DNA from 4 places in the Gordonia alkaliphila genome. Region 3 is predicted to be linked to each of the others. Evidence: predicted binding sites of a transcription regulator. Region 3 holds the regulator's gene; each other region holds the start of a gene.
What was found. Region 3 encodes LexA, which represses DNA repair genes until DNA is damaged. Its sites were predicted from a motif close to CGAACANNTGTTCG; they were not measured.
Positions count from the first base shown of each region.

Region 1: the regulator LexA is predicted to act here: its motif matches at 2,095-2,108, upstream of ABD989_RS08695 (DUF222 domain-containing protein).
Region 2: the regulator LexA is predicted to act here: its motif matches at 2,880-2,893, upstream of ABD989_RS01935 (HNH endonuclease signature motif containing protein).
Region 4: the regulator LexA is predicted to act here: its motif matches at 2,430-2,443, upstream of ABD989_RS10415 (DUF222 domain-containing protein).

Region 1 covers NZ_BAABIE010000006.1:193,034-198,305, reverse strand. Annotated here, with positions in the region: gene argJ (bifunctional glutamate N-acetyltransferase/amino-acid acetyltransferase ArgJ) at 1-847, opposite strand, end outside; gene argC (N-acetyl-gamma-glutamyl-phosphate reductase) at 889-1,926, opposite strand; gene ABD989_RS08695 (DUF222 domain-containing protein) at 2,131-3,750, shown strand; gene ABD989_RS08690 (metallophosphoesterase) at 3,772-4,920, opposite strand; gene pheT (phenylalanine--tRNA ligase subunit beta) at 4,946-5,272, opposite strand, start outside.
Region 2 covers NZ_BAABIE010000002.1:5,258-10,529, reverse strand. Annotated here, with positions in the region: gene ABD989_RS01945 (hypothetical protein) at 1-381, opposite strand, end outside; gene ABD989_RS01940 (DNA-3-methyladenine glycosylase I) at 422-1,015, opposite strand; gene ABD989_RS01935 (HNH endonuclease signature motif containing protein) at 1,057-2,838, opposite strand; gene ABD989_RS01930 (LGFP repeat-containing protein) at 3,032-3,649, shown strand; gene ABD989_RS01925 (hypothetical protein) at 3,752-4,498, shown strand; gene ABD989_RS01920 (cytochrome P450) at 4,564-5,272, shown strand, end outside.
Region 3 covers NZ_BAABIE010000002.1:231,346-236,617, forward strand. Annotated here, with positions in the region: gene hrpA (ATP-dependent RNA helicase HrpA) at 1-1,852, shown strand, start outside; gene nrdR (transcriptional regulator NrdR) at 1,897-2,361, opposite strand; gene ABD989_RS02985 (LysM peptidoglycan-binding domain-containing protein) at 2,392-2,940, opposite strand; gene lexA (transcriptional repressor LexA) at 3,093-3,785, shown strand; gene ABD989_RS02995 (phosphoenolpyruvate--protein phosphotransferase) at 3,793-5,272, opposite strand, start outside.
Region 4 covers NZ_BAABIE010000008.1:162,510-167,781, reverse strand. Annotated here, with positions in the region: gene ABD989_RS10435 (ABC transporter substrate-binding protein) at 1-69, opposite strand, end outside; cobalamin riboswitch at 96-239, opposite strand; gene ABD989_RS10430 (fused (3R)-hydroxyacyl-ACP dehydratase subunits HadA/HadB) at 370-1,398, shown strand; gene ABD989_RS10425 (cold-shock protein) at 1,536-1,739, shown strand; gene ABD989_RS10420 (hypothetical protein) at 1,933-2,367, shown strand; gene ABD989_RS10415 (DUF222 domain-containing protein) at 2,487-3,074, shown strand; gene ABD989_RS10410 (alkaline phosphatase family protein) at 3,058-4,230, opposite strand; gene ABD989_RS10405 (YggS family pyridoxal phosphate-dependent enzyme) at 4,281-5,072, shown strand; gene ABD989_RS10400 (fatty acyl-CoA synthetase) at 5,116-5,272, shown strand, end outside.

The DNA.
Region 1 (5,272 bases), on a different contig from region 3:
CGGTCACGGTGATCGAGCAGCGCTTGGTGACGCCCTCCGCGTCACCCTGCAGCTGGGTGGCGAGGTCGTCGCAGACCGCGAAGACCGCGGCGTCGAGCGCCTCCTGGGTCACCTCGATCTGGCTGGCGCCGGAGGCCAGCAGCAGCACGGTGTCGTTGGTCGACGTCGATCCGTCGATGTCCAGACGGTCGAAGGTCAGCGCAGTGGCACGACGCAGCGCGGTGTCGAGCATGTCCGGGGCGACCTTGGCGTCGGTGGTCAGCACCACCAGCATGGTGGCCAGCGAGGGCGCCATCATGCCCGCGCCCTTGGCCATGCCGCCGACGTTCCATCCGCCCGGATGGTGCAGCGCGACCTGCTTGGGCACGGTGTCGGTGGTCATGATGGCCCACGCGGCGTCGGTGCCGCCCTCCAGACCGCCGGCCATCTCGTGGACGATCTCGGTGACGCCCGGCAGCAGCTTGTCCATCGGCAGCCGCTCGCCGATGATCCCGGTGGAGCACACCGCCACCTCGATGGCGCCGGTCTCGGTGCCCCAGTTCGACAAGGTCTGCGCGACCGCTTCGGCGGTGGCGTGGGCGTCCTGGAAGCCGCCCGGTCCGGTGCACGCGTTGGCGCCGCCCGAGTTGAGGATCACCGCGCGCACCCGCTGCGACTTGATGATTTCGGCGGTCCACAGCACCGGCGCGGCCTTCACCTGGTTCTTGGTGAAGACGGCCGCGGCACCCAGGTCGGGGCCCTCGTTGAAGACCAGCGCCAGATCGGACTTGCCCGACGGCTTGAGGCCCGCGGTCACGCCGGCGGCGCGGAAACCGAGCGGGGCGGTGACGCCCTGCCGACGCACCATCCGGGCGCCGATCAACTGCTCGAGATGTTCGTCCTGCACGCTCACGGCGCCACTCCCACTGTCGTCAGTCCTTCGGTTTCGCCCCAGCCCAGGGCCAGGTTCATCGACTGCACCGCGGCACCGCCGGTGCCCTTGGTCAGATTGTCGACCGCGCCGACGGCGATCAGTCGGCCGGCGCGCTCGTCGACTCCCAGTCCGATTTGGATCGCATTACTGCCGACCACCGAACCGGTCTCCGGGAACTGGCCCTCGCCGAGCACGTAGATGAACGGCTCGTCGTCGTAGGCCTTCGCGTACGCGGCCCGGATCTCGTCGATCGACGCCGTGGTCGGCGCACTGACGGTGGCCAGGATGCCGCGCGACATCGGCACCAGCACCGGGGTGAACGAGACGTCCACGTCGGTCTCGGCCACCGCGGAGAGCGCCTGGATGATCTCCGGGGTGTGCCGGTGGGTACCGCCGACGCCGTAGGCGCGGGCCGAACCCAGCACCTCGGAAGCGAGGAGGTTGGCCTTGGGCGCCCGTCCGGCACCGGAGGTGCCGGACAGCGCCACCACGTTCACACTCGGCGCCACCAGGCCCGCGGCGAGGGCCGGGGCGATCGACAGGATCGAGACGGTCGGATAGCAGCCGGGCACCGCGATGCGGTTCGCGCCGGTGAGTTCGGCCCGGTTGTCGAGCAGCTCGGGCATGCCGTACGGCCAGGTGCCCGCGTGGTCGCCGCCGTAGTAGCGGGTCCACTCCCCGGCATCGCGCAGCCGGAAGTCGGCGCCGCAGTCGATGATGAGAGTGGTGGGCGGCAGCGCGTTGGCGATCACCGCGGACTGCCCGTGCGGCAGGCCGAGGAACACGACGTCGTGCCCGGCGAGCACTTCCGGCGTAGTCTCAGCGAGGACACGGTCGGCCAACGGCAGCACATGCGGGTGATGTTCCCCCAGACGCGTGCCCGCGTTGCCGCCCGCCGTCAGCGCACCGATCTCGAGCTCACCTGCCGCCAGGCGCGGGTGCCCGCAGAGAAGGCGAAGGATCTCGCCTCCCGCGTAACCGCTGGCGCCGGCCACTGCAATCCGTAGTGTCATGTGAACATTATGCACTACGGTGCAAGTTCATTCATTGGCGGGTCAGCCCCCTTCGCCGAAGAGTGGCTTGCCGTCGCAGAAATCCGCTTTCACCAGCGATTTCATCGTTTCACAATTCTCTTGTTCGAACACTTGCGCACATCGAATTGTGCACGTACCCTGGACTATAGAACATACGATCGAAGATCGAGGGAGGCAGGTTTCATGGTTCACATCGACCGCACCTCCCCCTGGACCAAGGCCGACATGGCCGCCGTCGGCATGATCGAACCGGACGCCGACGACACCCCTCGGACCCAGTGCCGCGACTGGCTGGTGTACGCCTCCAACGCACGCCGCGGGCAGTCGTTCCTGCACTGGGAGCAGCTCCGCGGGATCGGCCAGTTCCTCGACATCGCGCTGGCCAACCTGCACGACGCCGTGATCGACGACGGCGCCGACTACGACCCGGTCGACGCCTACGCGGTGGCCGTCACGGAGATCCAGGTGATCTTCGGGGTGCGGCAGCGGCAGGCGCGGACCCTGGTCGACCAGTCGGTCGCGGTGTCCGAGTCGGTGCCGCGCGTGGGCGAACTGCTGCGCGACGCACTGATCACCCCGGAGATGTTCGCCGTCGCCGTCGCGCGGACCGCGATCGTCCTCGACGCCGGGACGCGGGCCGCGGTCGACGCCGAGCTGGCCGCGGCGCTGCGATCCGCCGGGCAGGTCTCCGAGAAGGTCGCCTCCGGCATCGCCGATCGGATCGTGGCCCGCCACGATCCGGACGCGGTGCGTCGCCGCCGGGAGAAGGCCAAGGCACGCAGGAACGTCACCGCACGCGACTACGAGGACGGCCTGGGCGGCCTCACCATCACCGCCGATGCCGAGGAGGCCCGGCTGTCGTGGGCGGCGGTCAACGCACTGGCCGAGAGCGTGTGCCCCGCCGATCCGCGGCCGCTGGGTGTCCGACGCTCGGCGGCGGCCACCGCGCGGCTTCGTCGTCTCCCGTTCGAATGCGGCTGCCCGGACAAGTCCACCTGCACCGCGCAGCTCGATGAGGACGCGCTCTCCGAGCGCCAGGCGCGCATCGTGATTCACGCCGTCTGCCAGAAGTCGACCCTCGACGGCACCGACGACGAGCCGGGCTACCTGGACGGGCACGGGGTGATCGGCGCCGACCACGTCCGCGAGATGGCTCGACGTTCCGATGCCCGCATCCGCGACCTCGACCTGGATCGGTTCGGCGCGCCCGAGGACCTCGCCGAGTCGCCGATCCTCATCGAGCGCACCGCGCAAGCGGCCGAGCCGTACCGACCGACGGCCACGCTGGACGCTGTGGTCCGCGGCCTCTTTCCCACCTGCACCCTTCCCGGGTGCGCGCGTCCGGCCTGGAGCTGCGAACTCGACCATGTCGAGGAGTACAACCAGGTCTGCCCGGCGTCCGGAGGCCCCACCTGCCTCTGCAATATCGCCCCCAAGTGCAAGCTCCACCATGTGCAGAAGACGAGCGTCGGGGCCGCCGATCCGGCGGCCGGCTTCGTCGACGATCTGTGGATCGACGACGACGGCTCGATCTGGACCGCGATCACCACACCGCACGGCATCACCGTGGAGGCACCCGCGCCCGGTCAGTGGCTGTTCCCGCAACTCGAGGGCGTGAAGTGCCTGCATCAGCCACATGCGCCGCCTGAGTCACAGGCTTCACCGGAGTCCGCTCCCACGCCGCCATCCGGCGGCGGCCTGCGCGCCGCCACCGCGTACAAGCACGCCTGGCGGCGCGCCGAGCGGGCCCGACTCCGTCGTCGTCGCGAACAAGCTGCGGCCGACGACCCGCCGCCGTTCTGACGCAGGGCCAGCGGCGCGAGTTCAGCGACGCAGGGTCAGGACCACGATCTGCGGCGGTGCGCCGACGCGGACCGGCGGCCCCCAGGCCCCGGCGCCGCGCGAGGTGAAGACGTTGACGTCGCCGACCCGCCCGAAACCGGAGACCACCGGCTGCTGCAGTGCCACCGCATAGCCGAGGGGCCAGAGCTGGCCGTCGTGCGTGTGTCCGGACAGCTGCAGATCGATGCCGCGATCGCGCACGTCCTCGGCCTGCAGCGGCTGGTGGGCGACATAGATCAGGACGCGGCTCTCATCGCGTCCGGCGAGCGCGGCGTCCGGGTCCGGCCGATACGGATCGGGTGCGGTGCGGTCATACACGCCGGCCAGGTCGATCACCGCGCCGTCCCGGCGCAGTTCGACGCGCTCGTTGCGGAGCGGGACCACGCCCAGGGTCTCCCAGAAGTCGAGCCAGTTCCCGCCGTCGTCCTCGCCGAGATACTCGTGGTTGCCGCTCACGCCGTATACGCCCATCGGAGCCTTCAGGTCGCGCAGCGGTTCCAGGTCCCGACCGACCTGAGCCACCCGGCCGTCGGCCAGGTCACCGCCGAGAATCACCACGTCGGGGTGTGCCGCGTTGACCTCGTCCACCACCCGGCGGGTGAAGCCCGCACCGCGCGCAGGCCCGACATGCAGGTCGGTGATGAGAGCGACCCGCAGACCGTCGAGCGGCTCCGGGAGTTTGGTGAGGGTGACGGTCTCCTCGGTGACCTGGACACGATCGGCCTCGATCAGTCCGTAGCCCACGGTCGCCAGTGCTGCGACCACCATCACGGCCGTCGCCACCTGCAGCCAGCGCTGCGGCCGGCCGGGGCGTTCCCAGCCCCGCACGCGCACGGTCAGACGCACCGCGAGCGCCACCACGCCGATGACCAGCACCCCGAGCATCAGGTAGAAGACCACAGCCCACCAGGTGTAGCCGGCGAACCCGAACACGCGCGCCCACGACGGATCGATCTGCCCGGCGCCGATCAGGAAGGCCACGACGCCGAGGATCATGCCCGCGATCAGCACGCCGTCGACCACGATGGCCGGGCCGCGACCGAGTCCGGTCGCCACCACCAGGCGACGGTGCAGGCAATAGGTAATCGCCGCCACCAGGAGCAGCGCGATGACAGCAGCGATCCAGACCACGGCTCTGAGCCCCCCCCCTACGTCGTCAGCGCAGTCGCGCGCCGACCACGGCGCCCGCATGCTCGACTGCCGCCAGCTTCGCGACGTTGGCGTCCTCTTCGGTGAGGGTGCGATCGCCTGCGCGGAAGGTCAGCGCGAAGGTCAGCGACTTGTGGCCCTCCCCGACCTGTTCACCGGCGAAGACGTCGAACAGCGCGATCGATTCCAGTAGTTCGCCGGCACCGGCCCGCAACGCATCCTGGACCTGCTGGGCGGGCACGTCGGCGGCCACCACCACGTTCACGTCCTGCAGCACCGCGGGGTAGTGCGAGACCTGCGGCGACGGCAGGACCTCGGTCAGCGGCACGGCGTC
Region 2 (5,272 bases), 230 kb from region 3:
CGTGGTGGAGACCTCGGCGGTGCCGAAGCGGCCCGCGCCGACGGGGTCGACGATGCGAGCCGAGCTGCCGATCACGTCGATCTCCGGCAGTTCTTGGCCCGAGCGCCACAGCCAGCGCGCGGTGACGCCGGCCGCGAGGGCGAGGGCCAGGCCGGCGAGAGCACCGGAGATCAGTGCACCGGCGGCATTGGCGTCGGCGAAGACGATCAGCCCGCCGGCGAGCAGGCCGAAGCCGGTGACGAACGGCATGAGAATGGAGGTGCAGCCGACTCCGGAATCGCCCAGGTCGACGTCGAAGCTGCCGATTTCGGCACCGACCAGCGACAGCAGAGTCAGGACAAGACCGACTCCGCCGATGATCAACAGAATGATGCCGAGCACAACTCTCCCCGTTTGAGTCTGGTCACGTAAACCCAGTCTGTCACAAGCGGTGACGGGCCTCCTCGACCGCTCCGCGGGTGGTGCAGCCCTCGGCGTGATCGTTGATCAGGCCCATCGCCTGCATGAACGCGAACGCCGTCGTCGGTCCGACGAACTTCCATCCTCGCTTCTTCAGATCCTTGGCCATCGCGATCGACGACGGCGAGGTGGTCATGGTCGCCGGCGCGACGATCTCGCCCGCCGGCGGCGCCCACGTCCAGAAGTACTCGGCGAGGCTGCCGGCGTCGTCCATCAGCTCCAGTGCACGGGCCGCATTGTTGACCACCGCTTCGATCTTCCCGCGGTGCCGGATGATCCGGGCATCGGTCAGGAGTCGCTCCACGTCGTCGTCGGTGAACAGGGCGACGCGGGCGGGGTCGAAGCCCTCGAAGACCTCCCGGAACGCGGGCCGTTTGGTGAGGATGGTGCGCCAACTCAGACCGGACTGGAAGCCCTCCAGGCTGACCTTTTCGAAGAGACGGTGGTCGTCGTGCACGGGGAAGCCCCACTCGGTGTCGTGATAGCCGAGCATCAGCGGCCCGTCGGCGGCCCAGCCGCAGCGCGGTTGTCCGTCCGGGGCGACATAGAGGTCCATGCACGCATGGTAGGTCCGTCGCCGGGGCCCCGCCGCCGCGGTCAGAACGGCGGGGGATTGGCGATCGCTTCGGCCTCCGACCGCCTACGGTTGCGTGCTCGGTGTGCCCGGCGCCAGGCGTGTTTGGCTTCGGTCCGGGTCTGCGCTCGTCGCGGCGCCGGAGCGCTGCTCGTCGTCGACACTCGGACGCCGTTCTCGATGTGCGGGCAGCGGAGCCGGCCCAGTCCGGGGAAGAGCCACTGATTGAGCGCCTTCTGCGCCACCGTGTAGCCCTCCGGCGTGGTGGTGGAGGTCCAGTAGTCGCCGTTCTCGTCGACGAACTGGTCGTCGCACCACCAGGACTCCACGCGCCAGTCCGCTTCGGCACCCACGCTGCCGTCGATGATGCGCGTCCGACCATGGGTTTTCTGCAGGTGGTGATGCCGACACTTCGGATTCAGGTTGCACAGGCACGTCGGCCCGCCCCGATCCGGGCAGATCTGGTCGAACTCTTCGACGTGGTCGAGATCGCACCGCCACGCAGGCCGCGTGCAGCCCGGCGTGGTGCAGGTTCCGAACAGGAATCGGGCGATCACCGCGGTGGTGGTCGTGGGCCGGTACGGATCGCTGGGTAGCGCGGTCCGGGAGATCCGAAATTCCGGCTCGGGACGTGTTTCCTCGCCCAGACGGGCGTCCGGGTTGTCGGGGCGGGGTCGTTGTCGGGCGCCGGGCGGAGGATCAGACGCCTCCGCCGAAGTATCGACCGGAGCCACCGGCGCAGCAGGCTCGATCAGATCGGCGAGATCCACCGGGCGGACGATCGTCTCGTCACGCTGGGCGATATCGCGAACGTGCTCGGCGGAGAGCACGCCGTGGCCGTCCAGGTAGCCGGGTTCGTCACCGCCGGCGAGAGTGCTGGAATCGCAGATCGCGTACAGCACGATCTTGGCCTGCGCAGTGGACAGGCCGTCGTCGTCGAGCGTGGCCGTGCAGTCGTCGCGCTCGCACGCGCAGGTGAAGGGCAGCCCGCGCAGCCGGGCGATCGCCGCGGCGGCCCGGCGAGCTCGCTTGGAACGCGGATCGTGGTCGCAGCACGCGTCCACCAGTGCTTCCACGGCACCCATCGCCAGGGCCGCGTCCTCGGCGGACGCGATCACCATGAGGCTCGCGAGCCCGTCGTCGATCGGCTTGACCCGGGCATCCTTCCGCAGTTCGGCACGATCACGGCGATGACGGTCGGCGTCGGGATCGATCTTGTAGACCACACGGTCGACGATGGCTTCGGTGCGTCGCTGCGAGAGTGCGCCGACGCCGCCCAAAGTCTCGGCGAGCGTGTAGTCGACTTCGTCGATGTGTTCCACACTGACCAGTTCGACACGTCGGACGCAGGTCTCGAACATCATCGGGGTGAGGCGGCCGTCGCGCAGCTGAGAGAGCAACGCGGGCACCCGGTTGGTGCCCGCGTCCGCGAAGGCCACCAACTTCTCGGAAGCCGCGCGAGAGATCCGGAGGGCGGTCGCCACCCGAGCCGCCGCCTGCCGATAGGGGTCGAACATTTCCGATTCCTGCGACGCCGCCAGCTCCTCGCCGGCTTCGAGCAGGACGAGGTCGACGATGTCCCAGACCGCCCGCAGCCGCCGGTAGGCCAGGAAGCTCTCACCTTCGGCGATGTTCACCAGCACGTCGAGGAGTCCGTTCACCTGGTCGGCCTCGGGAAGCGTGGGCTCGGGATCCTCCAGCCCGAGCGGCGACAGGTCCTCCAAGACCCACGGCGACGGCACGGGCTGCGGCAGGGGACACCACGGCACGGTGACGGTGTGGCGCGACGGTCGTCGAGTAGCCACCGGCCCACCTCCTCAGAATATGCCTTCACATACTATGTCGTCGTTCGTATGTTCGACGTTACGCTCGAATCTCCATTAGTTCAAGTGTTCGAGACACGAATTTTCCACCGACTTACCGACAGGCCGATAGCCTCGATGGGGGGCCGGGCGCAGGCTCGGTCGCCGTCGTCCCAGTCATCAACGGAGGAGGACCATGCAGAAGATCGTTCACCGCAAGACAGCTGGAATCATCGCGGGCCTCGCGGCCGTCACCCTCCTCGCCGCAGGCTGCAGCAGCGACGACAACAAGGACACCGCGGCCTCGGCGACCTCAGCCGTCGCCTCCGCAGCCTCGTCGGCCGTCGACGACGCCAAGGACGCAGGCAAGGTGGAACTGACCGCCGCCGACGGCAGCACCGTGACCCTCACCGGCCCGATCGCTGCCAAGTACAGCGCGGCCACCGACGAACAGAAGGCCGATCTGGGCAAGCCTCTCACCGGCGACGACGCCTCCGGCACCAGCGACAACGGCGTGGTGTACCAGCAGTTCGACGGCGGCGTGATCACCGCCCGCAACGACGACGCAGGCACCCCCGCGTACATCACCTGGGGCAAGATCCGCGACGCGTGGAACGTCGAGCGCAACGCGCAGGGCGAGCCCTCGGACGACGGCGAAGGCGGCTCGGAAGGTCCGCTCGGCGCCGCGACCAGCGACGAAACCGTCAACGGCGACGTCCGAGAGTCGACCTTCGAACACGGCACCATCACCTGGAACTCGGCCGACAACAAGGTCACCGTCACCGTGATGGGCAAGGAAGTCGCCGCCAACTGACCCCGCACCTCCTCAAGGGCCCGGCCGCCGATGCGGCCGGGCCTTTTTGTCGGCGGGGCCGCATAGGCTGGGGACACCGTTCACAAGGGGAGGTGCACGAGCGTGGCCAAGCAGTCCGACAGCAGCAACGTGGGGTGTTTCGCGACCGTCGCCGTCGTCCTCGTACTCGGCGTGATCATCAGGTTCTGGCCGATCATCGTCGGGGCGCTCGTCATCGCCCTCGTGGTCTGGGCGATCACCGCCGGCACCGCGTCCGCCAAGGCCACACGCGCGCGCCGACGCGAAGAGGAAGCCAGCGCCGCAAAGCAGCAACGCATCGACACCCTCGGGCCACGCGCCATCGCCCGGATAGACGGCGCCGTCGCCGCAGCCGAACAGGTCGCGCGGTCGGAGGCGGCGCAAGCCGGTTGGCTCGGCGACGTCGACTTCTCCGCCGACCTCGCCGGCATCACCGATTCCTTCGCGCAGGCGTATGCGCTGCGCGGTACCGCCGCACGCCTCGCCGCGCTGCCGCGCCCCAACGACGACGATCGCCGCCTCCTCGCCGATGCGCAGCGTGCCGCCGAGACGCTCGAAGCCGGCGCCAATCGGCGCGTCGACCTGATCACGAAGTGCGCGGCCGAGGCCGACCGCGTCGACCAGTCGCTCCGCCAGGACCGCGAGGACGCACTGAACGACGCCGAACGCGCACGCCTGCACAGCGAGCTCCACGGCATGGTCTACGGCGTCGAGGCTTCGATGCCGTCACCGACGGGCGACTCGGCCGCCGATCGAGTGATCGCCCGGGTCGCGGGATACCACGAGGTCAAAGCGCAGGTCGACGCCGCACGCGAGCAGGACTTCGGCTGACCCACGGCGTTCGGCAACACCCTGCGGCTCTTGACACTGAGGCCCTGACGACTCACAGTTGAGACATGAATAAGGTTATGTCTTACGCGGACGCCGGCTTCTCCCTGCGCTCCGGAGCAACCTGGCGGGATCCCTTCGGCAGCTACGCGTGGCTGCGCGATCACTCGCCGGTGCACCGCGTCGGCGAGGAGGGGAGTGAGACCGACTTCTATGTGCTGAGCCACTACCACGACGTGACCGCCGCCGCCACCAACGCCGCCGACTTCATCTCCGGGCGCGGGCTGACGGTGACCTACGGGGAACTCGAAGCGATCGGGATGGCCGACAATCCACCGATGGTGATGCTCGACCCGCCCGAGCACCTGGACTTCCGCAAGCTGGTCTCGCGCGGCTTCACGCCGAAGCAGGTCCGCGAAGTGGAGCCGACCGTCCGCGACTACGTGCGCGGCCAATTGGCGTCGATCGACTCCGACGACGAGCTGAACATGGTGGACCATCTGTTCAAGCCACTGCCGTCGATGGTCGTCGCACACTACCTCGGGGTGCCCGAGAGCGACCGGCAGCAGTTCGATCGCTGGACGGAATCGGTGGTCGGCGCCAATCCGGGCGGCGATCTCGCGGGCGCGATGGTCACCGCGGGCCAGGCGGTCGGGGAGATGCTCGGCTACTTCAGCGGGCTGATCGAGTTCCGGAAGAAGAACCCGGGCGACGACACTGTCTCGCACCTGGTGGCGGCCGGGCTGGCCGACGATCCCGAGAACCCCGGCGGCCTGC
Region 3 (5,272 bases):
ACTGCTGGAGACCTCCCGACTGTTCGCGCACACCGTGGCCTCGATCGATCCGGAATGGGTGGAGCAGATCGCCCCCGACCTGGTGACGCGCACCTACAGCGAGCCCGCCTGGTCGTCGCGCCGCGGGGCCGTGACGGCCAAGGAGAAGGTCAGCCTCTACGGGGTACCGCTCATCGCGTCGCGCACGGTGAACTACGGCCGCATCGACCCGGTCGAGTCGCGAGCGTTGTTCCTACAGGCAGCGCTCGTCGAGGGTCGCTGGCGCACCCGGCACGAGTTCTACGCGCACAACCGCCGGCTCTTGGCCGACGCCGAGGACCTCGAGCACCGCGCCCGTCGGAACGTCCGCCTCAGCGACGGCGACCTCTACGACTTCTACGACGCCCGGATCCCGGCGCACGTCGTCTCCACCCGACACTTCGACACGTGGTGGAAGAAGGCCTCCCGCACCGATCCCAAGCTCCTCCACCTGGACGAGGCCGGTTCGGTCGCGGCCGTTCCGGCGGCCGCCGATTTCCCCGCCGCCTGGCAGCAGGGCCCGACCCGACTGGAACTGCGCTATCACTTCGCCCCCGGCGCACCCGACGACGGCGTCACCGTGCTGATCCCGCGTCCCCTGCTCGAGCACGTCCACGCGGGCGGCTTCGACTGGTTGGTCCCGGGGCTGCGCAGCGAGTTGGTCACCGCGCTGATCCGGTCCCTGCCCAAGGGATTGCGCAAGTCCCTCTCGCCGGCCCAGCAGTACGCCGATCTGGTCCTCAGCAAGATCACACCGCGCTCCGAGCACCTGCTGCCCGCCCTCGCGCGAGAACTCGGCGAGATCGCTCGCATCAGCCTGTCCCCCAGCGACTTTCGCACCGACGACCTGCCGGCCCACCTGCGCATCCATTTCGCGGTCACCGACGCCGGCGGCGCGATCATCGGCCGCGCCGACCGCTTGGAACCGCTGCGCGCCGAGTTCGGCCGTGCACCCGCCCCCGCTGCGGCCGCACCGGTGTACCGAGACTGGAAGCCGGACGGCATCGGCACCCTCGCGGAGCGCCGCGACGACGTGGTGGCCGGCCAACCCGTCGTCACCTACCCCACCCTGGCGCCCGTCGGCGACGGCGTCCGAGTGAGTGAGGCGACGTCGGCGAGCGCTCGCGACGCGGGCATCGCCGCCGGCGTCGCCCACCTGTTGGCGCAGGCGATCACCCCGTTGAACAAGAAGGTCGCCAACGGTCTGCCACCGGCCGAGCGCCTCGCGCTGAGCCAGAATCCGTACGCCGACCCGCAGCAGCTGTTCGCCGACTGCACACGTCGCGCCATCGCCGACACCCTAGCCAAGGAACCGGACGTGGCGTCGCTTCGCACCCCGGAACAGTTCGCCGCGCTGCGCGAGCGTCTGTCACCGGTGATCCGCGCCGCCGCACCGGAGTACTTCATGCACGCCGCCCGCGCCCTGGCCGCGCTCGGCCCCACCGCCCGCGCCGTCGACGCGCACAGCGGCAGCGCCGCGGCCGACGACGTTGCCGAGCAGACCGCGCACCTGATCTTCGACGGCTTCGTCGGCGAGACTCCGCTGGCGCACCTGCTCCATCTACCGCGCTACCTGTCGGCGGCCCAGGCCCGACTGAACGCGCTCCCCGGCTCCGCCGCCCGCGACAACGCCGGCCTCGACACGGTGGACCGGGTCATCGCGCACTGGAACCGACGACTCGCGGCGCTTCCTGCGCACCGGCACGACGCCCTCAACGACCTGGTTCACTGGCAGTTGGAGGAACTGCGGGTCAGCTTGTTCGCGCAGCAGCTGGGGACCTCGGGACCGATCTCGGAGAAGCGGGTGATGAAGGCCATCGAGTCCTTCGAGTGAGGCGGGCCTTCGAGTGAGGCTGATCCGCACGCAGCGGCGGTGGGTCAGCCGACCGGTTCGCGGCGCGAATCCTTGCGCAGATCGTCGATCTCGCGCTGAAAGTCGTCGGCGGATTCGAAGGACCGATAAACCGACGCGAACCGCAGGTAGGCCACCTCGTCGAGGTCCCGCAGCGGCCCGAGGATCGCCAGGCCGACCTCGTGGCTGGGGATCTCGGCCGATCCCGAGGCGCGGACGGTGTTCTCCACCGCGGCCGCCAGCTGCGCCAGCGAATCCTCGGTGACCGATCGGCCCTGGCACGCCCGGCGCACACCCTTCATCACCTTTTCCCGGTTGAAGGGCTCGGTGACGCCGTTGCGCTTGACCACCGCCAGCACCGCCGACTCGACGGTGGTGAACCGGCGACTGCATTCCGAGCACGACCGGCGGCGTCGAATCGACGCTCCGTCGTCGGAGGCGCGCGAATCAACCACTCGGGTGTCGTCGTTCTTGCAGAACGGGCATCGCATGCCCCCAGCGTACTCGGCGCCATCGCGGCCTCAGCGGTAGGCGGGCACCACGAGCGCCTGACCGGGGCGCAGTCCGCTGGCGTCGAGACCGTTCAGGTCGCGCACCGTGGCGATCACCGACGCCGCGGAGCGATCCGGAGCGATCCGCTCGGCCAACGACGACAGCGACTCACCGCTGCGCACGTGGACCACCTCGGTCTGGGCCGGCACGCCGCTGACGGCCTTCTCGTAGTCCTCACCGACCATGCCGAGCACGACGACCACGGCGGCCAGCGCGGCACCGAGGAGCACGCCGGCCGCCCAGCGACGACGCACCGCCGTCGAACGATCCACGGTGTTCGAACGGGCACGGGCCGCCCGAGCGGCGCTCGTGGTCGGCGACGCAGTGCGCTCGGCGCGCCGCGCCGGACGCGTTCGAACGCTCGGTGCCGGGCACACCGGGGTGGCGGCGGCGACCGCGCGCGGACGTCGGCCGGTGGCCCGGCAGGTGGTCTGAATCAGGGGAACGTCGCAGGTCATCGTGGTGGACTGCGGCAGCGTCGAGGCGGACGCGGGGCGGCGGGTCAGCAGCTCGGTCATCGTGGAACTCCCATCGTTCGTACGTTCGATGAACTCTTGTTCGATAGTTAACACCACGCCTCGGACATCCGCTACGACACGTCGAACAATTGTTTGATTTCTGTGACCTACTCGACTAAATTGGAGGGCGACCCCGATCGAAAGGAAGTTCGATGAACGACGGACCGCACACGTCGAACGTGGACCCGCTGTTGTCGACGGCCACCCTGGAGGCCTCACTGACGCAGCGTCAGCGCGAAGTTCTCGAGTACATCCGCTCCTCGGTGCGCGAACGCGGCTATCCGCCGAGCATTCGCGAGATCGGTGAGGCCGTCGGCCTCGCCTCCACCTCGTCGGTGGCGCACCAGCTGCGCACGCTCGAGCGCCGCGGGCTGCTCAAGCGCGATCCGCACCGTCCGCGCGCGGTGAATGTCCGCGACGAGCAGCGCACCCCGCCCCCGGCCGCCGATCAGGCGGATCCGAACGTCCCCGCACCGGCCTACGTCCCGGTGCTCGGCCGGATCGCGGCCGGCGGCCCGATCCTCGCCGAGGAAGCGGTCGAGGACGTCTTCCCGCTGCCCAAGGAACTGGTCGGCGAGGGCTCCCTGTTCCTGCTGCGCGTAGTCGGCGAGTCGATGATCGACGCGGCGATCTGCGACGGCGACTGGGTGGTGGTGCGTCAGCAGAACGTGGCCGACAACGGCGACATCGTCGCCGCCATGATCGACGGCGAGGCCACCGTGAAGACGTTCAAGCGGATCGACGGACACGTGTGGCTGCTGCCGCACAACGAGCACTTCGAGCCCATCCCGGGCGACGACGCCGCGATCCTCGGCAAGGTCGTCACCGTGATGCGGCGCCTCTGACGCCGGTTCAGCCCAATACCGCCCGGGCCGCAGCCCGGCCGTCGACGGGACTGTCGGCGGCCACTGCGGCCTGAGCGGCGGCGGCGCACTGGTCCAGCGTCACGGTCGCGAGCTTGCGACCCACCGGCGCGGCGGCGGCGGGCGCGCACGACAGCGAGCTGACGCCCAGCCCCACCAGAACGCAGGCCAACAGCGGGTCGGCGGCCGCCTCGCCGCAGACCCCCACCGGCTTGTCGGCTGCTCGGCCTGCCGCCCCGACCCGTTCCACCAGCGCCAGGACGGCCGGCTGCCACGGGTCGGTCAGCGCCGCCAATTCGGCGGACATCCGGTCGGCGGCCATCGTGTACTGCGTCAGATCGTTGGTGCCGATGGACACGAAGTCCACTTCGGCCAGGATCTTCTCGGCCTGCACCGCCGCCGACGGCACCTCGATCATCACCCCCGGAGTCAACCCGCGCTCGCGCACCTGCGCCGCGAACTCGCGGGCCTCCGCCACCGTCGCGACCATCGGGGCCATCACCCACGGCACCGCGCCGGCGCCGTCCGCGGCCGCCGCGATCGCATCGAGTTGGTGCTCACGGATCTCCGGGTGCGTCGCCACGATGCGGTTGCCGCGCACCCCCATAGCCGGATTGTCCTCGTGGGGATGGTTCACGAAACGCAGCGGCTTGTCCGATCCGGCGTCGAGGGTGCGGATCACCACCTTGTCGCCGTCGAAGGCGTCGATGACTTCGCGGTAGAGGCTCTGCTGCTGCGCCACCGAGGGCTCGTCGGGGCGCTCCAGGAAGGCCAGCTCGGTACGGAACAGTCCGACCCCGGCCAGAATGCCGAGATCGGCGGCGCTGCGCGCGGAGACACCGTCGGCCACGTTCCCCAGAATCGCCACGGCGTGCCCGTCGGCCGTGCGGCCGGGTCCGCGCCACTGCGCCACTTCGGCCGCCAACTGCTGTGCCGCCTCGACCGCCGCGGCGATCTGCTCCGCATCCGGGTCGACGCCCACCACGCCCCGTTCGCCGTCGACGAAGACCATGGCTCCCGTATCGACCCGATTCAGGTCGGCGACGGCCACGACGCACGGAATGCCGAGTTGCCGGGCGATGATCGCCGTGTGGCTCGACGGCCCGCCCAAGCGGGTGGCCAGGGCCACCACCAGCTTCGGATCCAGGCCGGCGGTGTCGGCCGGGGCCAGATCGTCGGCCAGCAGGACCGACGGCTGCTCGGGCAGTGGGATGCCCGGCTCCGGTAGGCCGAGAACCTCGGCGACCACCCGGTTGCGGATGTCGGCGAGGTCGGTGACGCGTTCGGCCATCAGCCCGCCGAGTTTGGCGAACATGTCGGAGATCGTGTCGATCGCCCGCACGGTGGCCGCGGCGGCCGGCGTGCCCTTCTCGATCAGTCCGGTGGCGGTGGCGATCCACGCGCGGTCCTTGGCCAGGGCGGCGGTCGCCGCCAGCACTTCCGCCGTACTGCCGGTGTTGGCCCGGGCC
Region 4 (5,272 bases), on a different contig from region 3:
CACGAGGGCGGCGGTCGCGAGGAGGCTCGCGAGGGCGATACCGCGACGGCGGCGGTTGCTGACTGTCATGAAGTAGTTCCTTCTTCCGAGGAATCAAGTCATTCGTCACGACGGAGCTGACCTGACTCATCCGCCGTGTGGCGGCATCACAGTTGCGGGGACAGCGCCGGATTCGCACCGGCTTCACTGGACGTCGTGACGACCCGACCGGCGGTCGGGTCCACCGCGCGATTCTACCCGTGCACCCGCACGCAACAGAACTCGCGCAGTCCGCGATTGGGCCGCGCGGGGACGACCGGAGCGGCGACGGTACTACTATTTCCCCGAGATACAAGTGTTTCCCCGATAGCGGGTTTGGAGAAGGAAAAGATGACGTCCTCGGAGAATTCGGCGTTGGTCGAGCGGGTCGGGCACTACTACGTTGCCGACCACACCTATGAGATCGGGCATGAGAAGGTTCGCGAATATGCGCGCGCCGTGCAGGATTACCACCCCGCCCACTGGGACATCGCCGCGGCGAAGGAGCTCGGTTATAGCGGGCTGGTGGCGCCGTTGACCTTCACCTCGATCCCGGCGATGGCCGCGAACCAGAAGCTCATGCAAGAAGTGGTCGTCGGCTACGAGACCTATGTGCAGACCGAGCAGTCGTTCCACCAGCACCGGCCGATCGTCGTCGGCGACGTGCTGACCACCGACGTCGAGCTCACCTCGGTGCGACGCATCGCGGGCAAGGACATGATCACCATCACCAACACGCTGGTGGATCAGCACGGCGAGACGGTGCACACCATGGCCACCACCGTCGTGGGCGTGTCCGCCGACGAGGTGGATCCCGGGATCGCGCAGGCCGTCGCCAAGGTGATGATGCACGACGTCGACATCCTGTCCGTGGAAGCCGCCGCGGCCGACTACGTGAAGACGGTCCGCGAAGGCGAGCCCGCGCCGCAGTCGCAGGCCGGTGCGACCCGAACCGTCGGTTCGCGCAACTTCGACGACCTCGCCAAGGGCGACGCCCTGCCGGTGCATCACAGCGGCCTCACCCGTGGCGACCTGGTCAACTACGCCGGGGTGGCCGGCGACGCCAACCCGATCCACTGGGACGAGAGCATCGCCAAGCTCGCCGGTCTGCCGGACGTGATCGCGCACGGCATGCTCACCATGGGCATGGGTGCCGGTTCGATCTCGGCGTGGTCGGGCGATCCGGGTGCGGTCAGCAAGTACGCGGTGCGCCTGTCGGCCCCCGCGGTGGTCCCGGCCGACGGTCGCGGCGACATCGAGTACGGCGGCAAGATCAAGTCGCTCGACGCCGAGACCCGTAGCGGCACAGTCATTTTGACCGCGAAGTCGAACGACAAGAAGATCTTCGGCATGGCGACCCTGGACCTTCGCTTCTCCTGACCTGGCCCTGAGTCACCAGTTGTGCGCGGCCGGAAAATAATTGCGTGTAGGTGTTTCGGACCGCGTCGAGGTGTGACATAGTTGTTGGGCGGGTGACAGATCTGTGCCCGCCAATCTGAAGAAGGCAGTAAAACAGCATGGCACAAGGGACCGTCAAGTGGTTCAATGGCGAAAAGGGCTTCGGCTTCATCGCCCCCGACGGTGGTAGCGAAGACGTCTTCGTCCACTACAGCGCGATTTCGGGCAGCGGCTTCCGCAACCTCGAAGAGGCGCAGCGAGTCGAGTTCGACATCGAGCAGGGCCCCAAGGGTCCGCAGGCGACCAACGTCGTTGCGGTCTGATTAAGAGCTCTTCACAGCAACGCCCCGGTTCCTAGAACCGGGGCGTTGCTGCATCGCCGGGGCACTGAACCCCCGCAGCTCCCGCGAAATGCTTCCGTTCCCGCGAGAGGCTTTGGTTCCCGCGGGCGTCGGGAGGGGCCGCGGGAACCGAGAACTCTCGCGGGAAGGGGTGCCGCGGGACTAGGTTTGCGGCATGGACGTGCCGGCGATCGATTTCGCTGCGGAGCTGACTGCGTCGGTGCAGTCGGTGCGCGAATATCTGCGGGTTGCGACGTCGCTCGCTCCCGCCCCGCCGTCGACGACACGCGACGGGTGGATCGCCGTCGAGCCGGGCGGCCGCTCGCCCTGGATGCACATGCGGGAGGTCGGCGTCACGGAGGTCGCGCCGTTCGGAGTGCTCGTGACGTTCGTCTGGCGGCCGCTCCTTGCCGAGGATGAGTCGGTTCGCGATCACGGTGGCGGTGATGCTCGACGTTTCGCGGTATTCCTCGGTGCGGGCAACCTCGTCGAGCAGTTTCAGCTCGATCGGTGGATCACGACGCTGGACCTCGGCCTCGACGGTGCCGGTTGGCGCGACGACGCGGTGCTGATGGGCGGTCTATGGTTCGTCCGACTGGCGGGCAACTGACCGCGGCGGGCCCCTGAGCGGTCCGACATGGACGCAGCTGTACTGACCGGCTTCTGCCAGCGCGGAAGCATGTTCGGTCGGCTGCGGCGATCCTGACCGAACGCGATGCCGCACCCGCGGTGGCGTATCGGGCCGCCCGCTTGGGGAAGGCGATAGCGGACGACGACGCGGGGCCGGTGACGCGCGGCATGCGCGACGGTGCGCTGTCGGCGGAGAAAGCGGACGCGGTGGTGACCGGGTTGGCACACCTGACCGATCGCGTGAACCTATCGGAGGAGAAGCGGGCCAAGGTCGTCGGCGCGCTGCTGGTGCAGACCACGCCGGCGCGGGTGCCCGTCGCCGAACGCGATGATCTGAACGCGATGACGATGGACCGCACCGACGACGGTCGGGTGGCGGTGACCCTGGATCTGGACACACTCGCGGCGGAGGAACTGTGGGCGGCGCTGGATCCGTTGACGCGGCCGGTGCCGGAGCCGGACGGCTCGGAGGACACGCGGTCGGCGAAGCGGCGGCGTGCCGATGCGGTGACGCAGGTGGTGCGGACCTATCTGTCGCATTCGGACCGGCCGGAGTCCGGGGGAGTACTGCCGGAAGCCACGCTTCCAACGCGATGCGTTGTTGGAGAATTCCATATCGACGTCGGGTCCGCGCCGCACGGTGCGGCGCGGACCCACCCGGTCGGGTTGATCAGCCGGTGGCGATGATCAGCGGCACCAGGAGTTCAGCGACGGTCCAGCCGCCGTGGTGGCCCGGCATCATCGTCTCCATCGGTTCGTGGACGCTGCGGGTGAGCAGCGTGTCCCGTCCTGCCACGGCCACCACGTCGCCGATGCGTTCGGTGACGTGCGCGGCGGCGGGGGCGCCGAACCAGCGTTCGGCCAGCACCTGGTCGCGGGTGGCGACGTGCGCGTGGCCGTCGAGTTCGTGTGCCCAGCGTGTGAACACATCGTCGGCGCGACCGGGCTCGGCGTAGACGTGGCGGACGCGCGCCTCGCCGCCGACGGCCCGGACACCCTCGGTCAGCGCCGGCGTGGTGTCGATGTCGATGCGGCGCCCGGCGGTGATCATGCCGTGGTCACCGGTCACCACCAGCGTGGCGCCGGGTTGCAGGGCCTCGACGATGGCCGCGGCCACGTCGTCGATCCGGCGGAGCCGTTCCTGCCACTCCGGGGTGCCCGGTCCCCACCGGTGACCGGCCGCATCGAGGTTGGGCAGATAGGCATAGACCAGCCGAGGTCCCTGATCGCCCGCCGCCAACAGCTCGACGGCTTGGTCGCGCACCGCATTCGGCGACGAGGCATCGCGATAGTCCGCGGGAGTGCCGTAGGCGGCGCGCGTGAGGCCCGACTCGCGGAAGAGTTCGGGCATCAGCGTGATCACCGCGGCGCCGGCGTGGGTGAGCTCGTCGAACGCCGACGGCATCGGCTGGACCTCGGTCGGCGGGTAGAGGCCGTCGGCGGGCGGCCCGTCGGCGGTGTCCAGGGTCCACCGGAGGGCGTTGAGAGTGTGCTCGACGGCCGGATCGAGGTCGCGCGGTGCGAAGCTGTAGCCGAGGACGCCGTGCTCGGCGCACGGCAGGCCGGTGCCCAGACTCGTGAGACTGGTGGCCGTGGTCGACGGAAAGCCGACCCGCAGCGGCATGGCGCGATGGGCGAGGAGCGTCGGCGCGAACACCGAATGTTCGTGCAGCAGCAGGTCTCCCAGTCCGTCGACCATGAGGATCACCACGGTGTGGCTGTCCGGAATGGGGAGTGGTCGGTCGGCGCCGAAGCCCAGTGCGCTGGACGCTGATCCGGCCAGATCGGCGAGGGTGGGGTCGTCGGGCCAAGAGCCGGGGAGCAGTTCGTGGAGACGGTCCATGCCTGCGACGCTACGGAAGCCGACCGCGTTTGTGGCCCACAATGGGGGACATGGACGAGAGCACACCGCCGGTTCGCTATCCGGAAGCCGTGACAGTCGCCGATTTCGCCGCCAACCTCGCGGCCGTCCGGGCGCGGATCGCCGCGGCCGCGGCCCGTGCGGGACGCGATCCCGACGAGGTTCGCCTTCTACCGATCTCCAAGACCGTGCCCGCTGACCGCGTGCGTCTCGCGGTGGCCGCGGGGTGCCGTCAACTCGGTGAGAACAAGGTGCAGGAGGCCAAAGGCAAGGCCGCGGCGCTCGCCGATCTCGACGTCTCGTGGTCGGTGGTGGGCCATCTGCAGACCAACAAGGCCAAGGACGTGGTGGCCTTCGCCGACGAGTTCCAAGCGCTCGACAGCATGCGGGTGGCGCAGGCGCTGGATCGACGACTGGCGGCGGCCGACCGCACTCTGGACGTGCTGGTGCAGGTGAACACGTCGGCCGAGCCGCAGAAGTACGGGCTGGAACCGGCCGACGTGTTGCAGTTTCTGCGCGAGGTGTCGGACCTGCCCACCCTGCGCGTCCGCGGTCTGATGACGCTGGCGCTGTTCACCCCGGACTCCGAACTGGTCCGCCGGTGCTTCCGTCGGCTCCGCGCGGTCCGCGAACGGGTCCGGGACGTGGACGCCGACCTGCTCGGGCCGGGCGAACTGTCGATGGGCATGTCCGGCGACTACGAGGTCGCTATCGAAGAAGGATCGACCTGTGTTCGCGTCGGCCAGGCGATCTTCGGTGCCCGCGCGACCCCGGACAGTCACTACTGGCCCTCGGCCGCCGACCCCGCACCGTCGGGAGACTAGGGTGAATGGCACCGAGTGACATAAGTGATTGGAACGGTGAACTGTGACTGACATCAACACGGCTGCGGCGCGCGGCGGCGATGCTCGTGCCAACACCATCGACGGGATCCTGCGACGCAGCGCCGCCGTCAACAAGGAGCGGGTCGCCCTGCGCTTCGGTGGCCGCGAACTGACCTACGCGGCGCTCGACGACGCTGTCT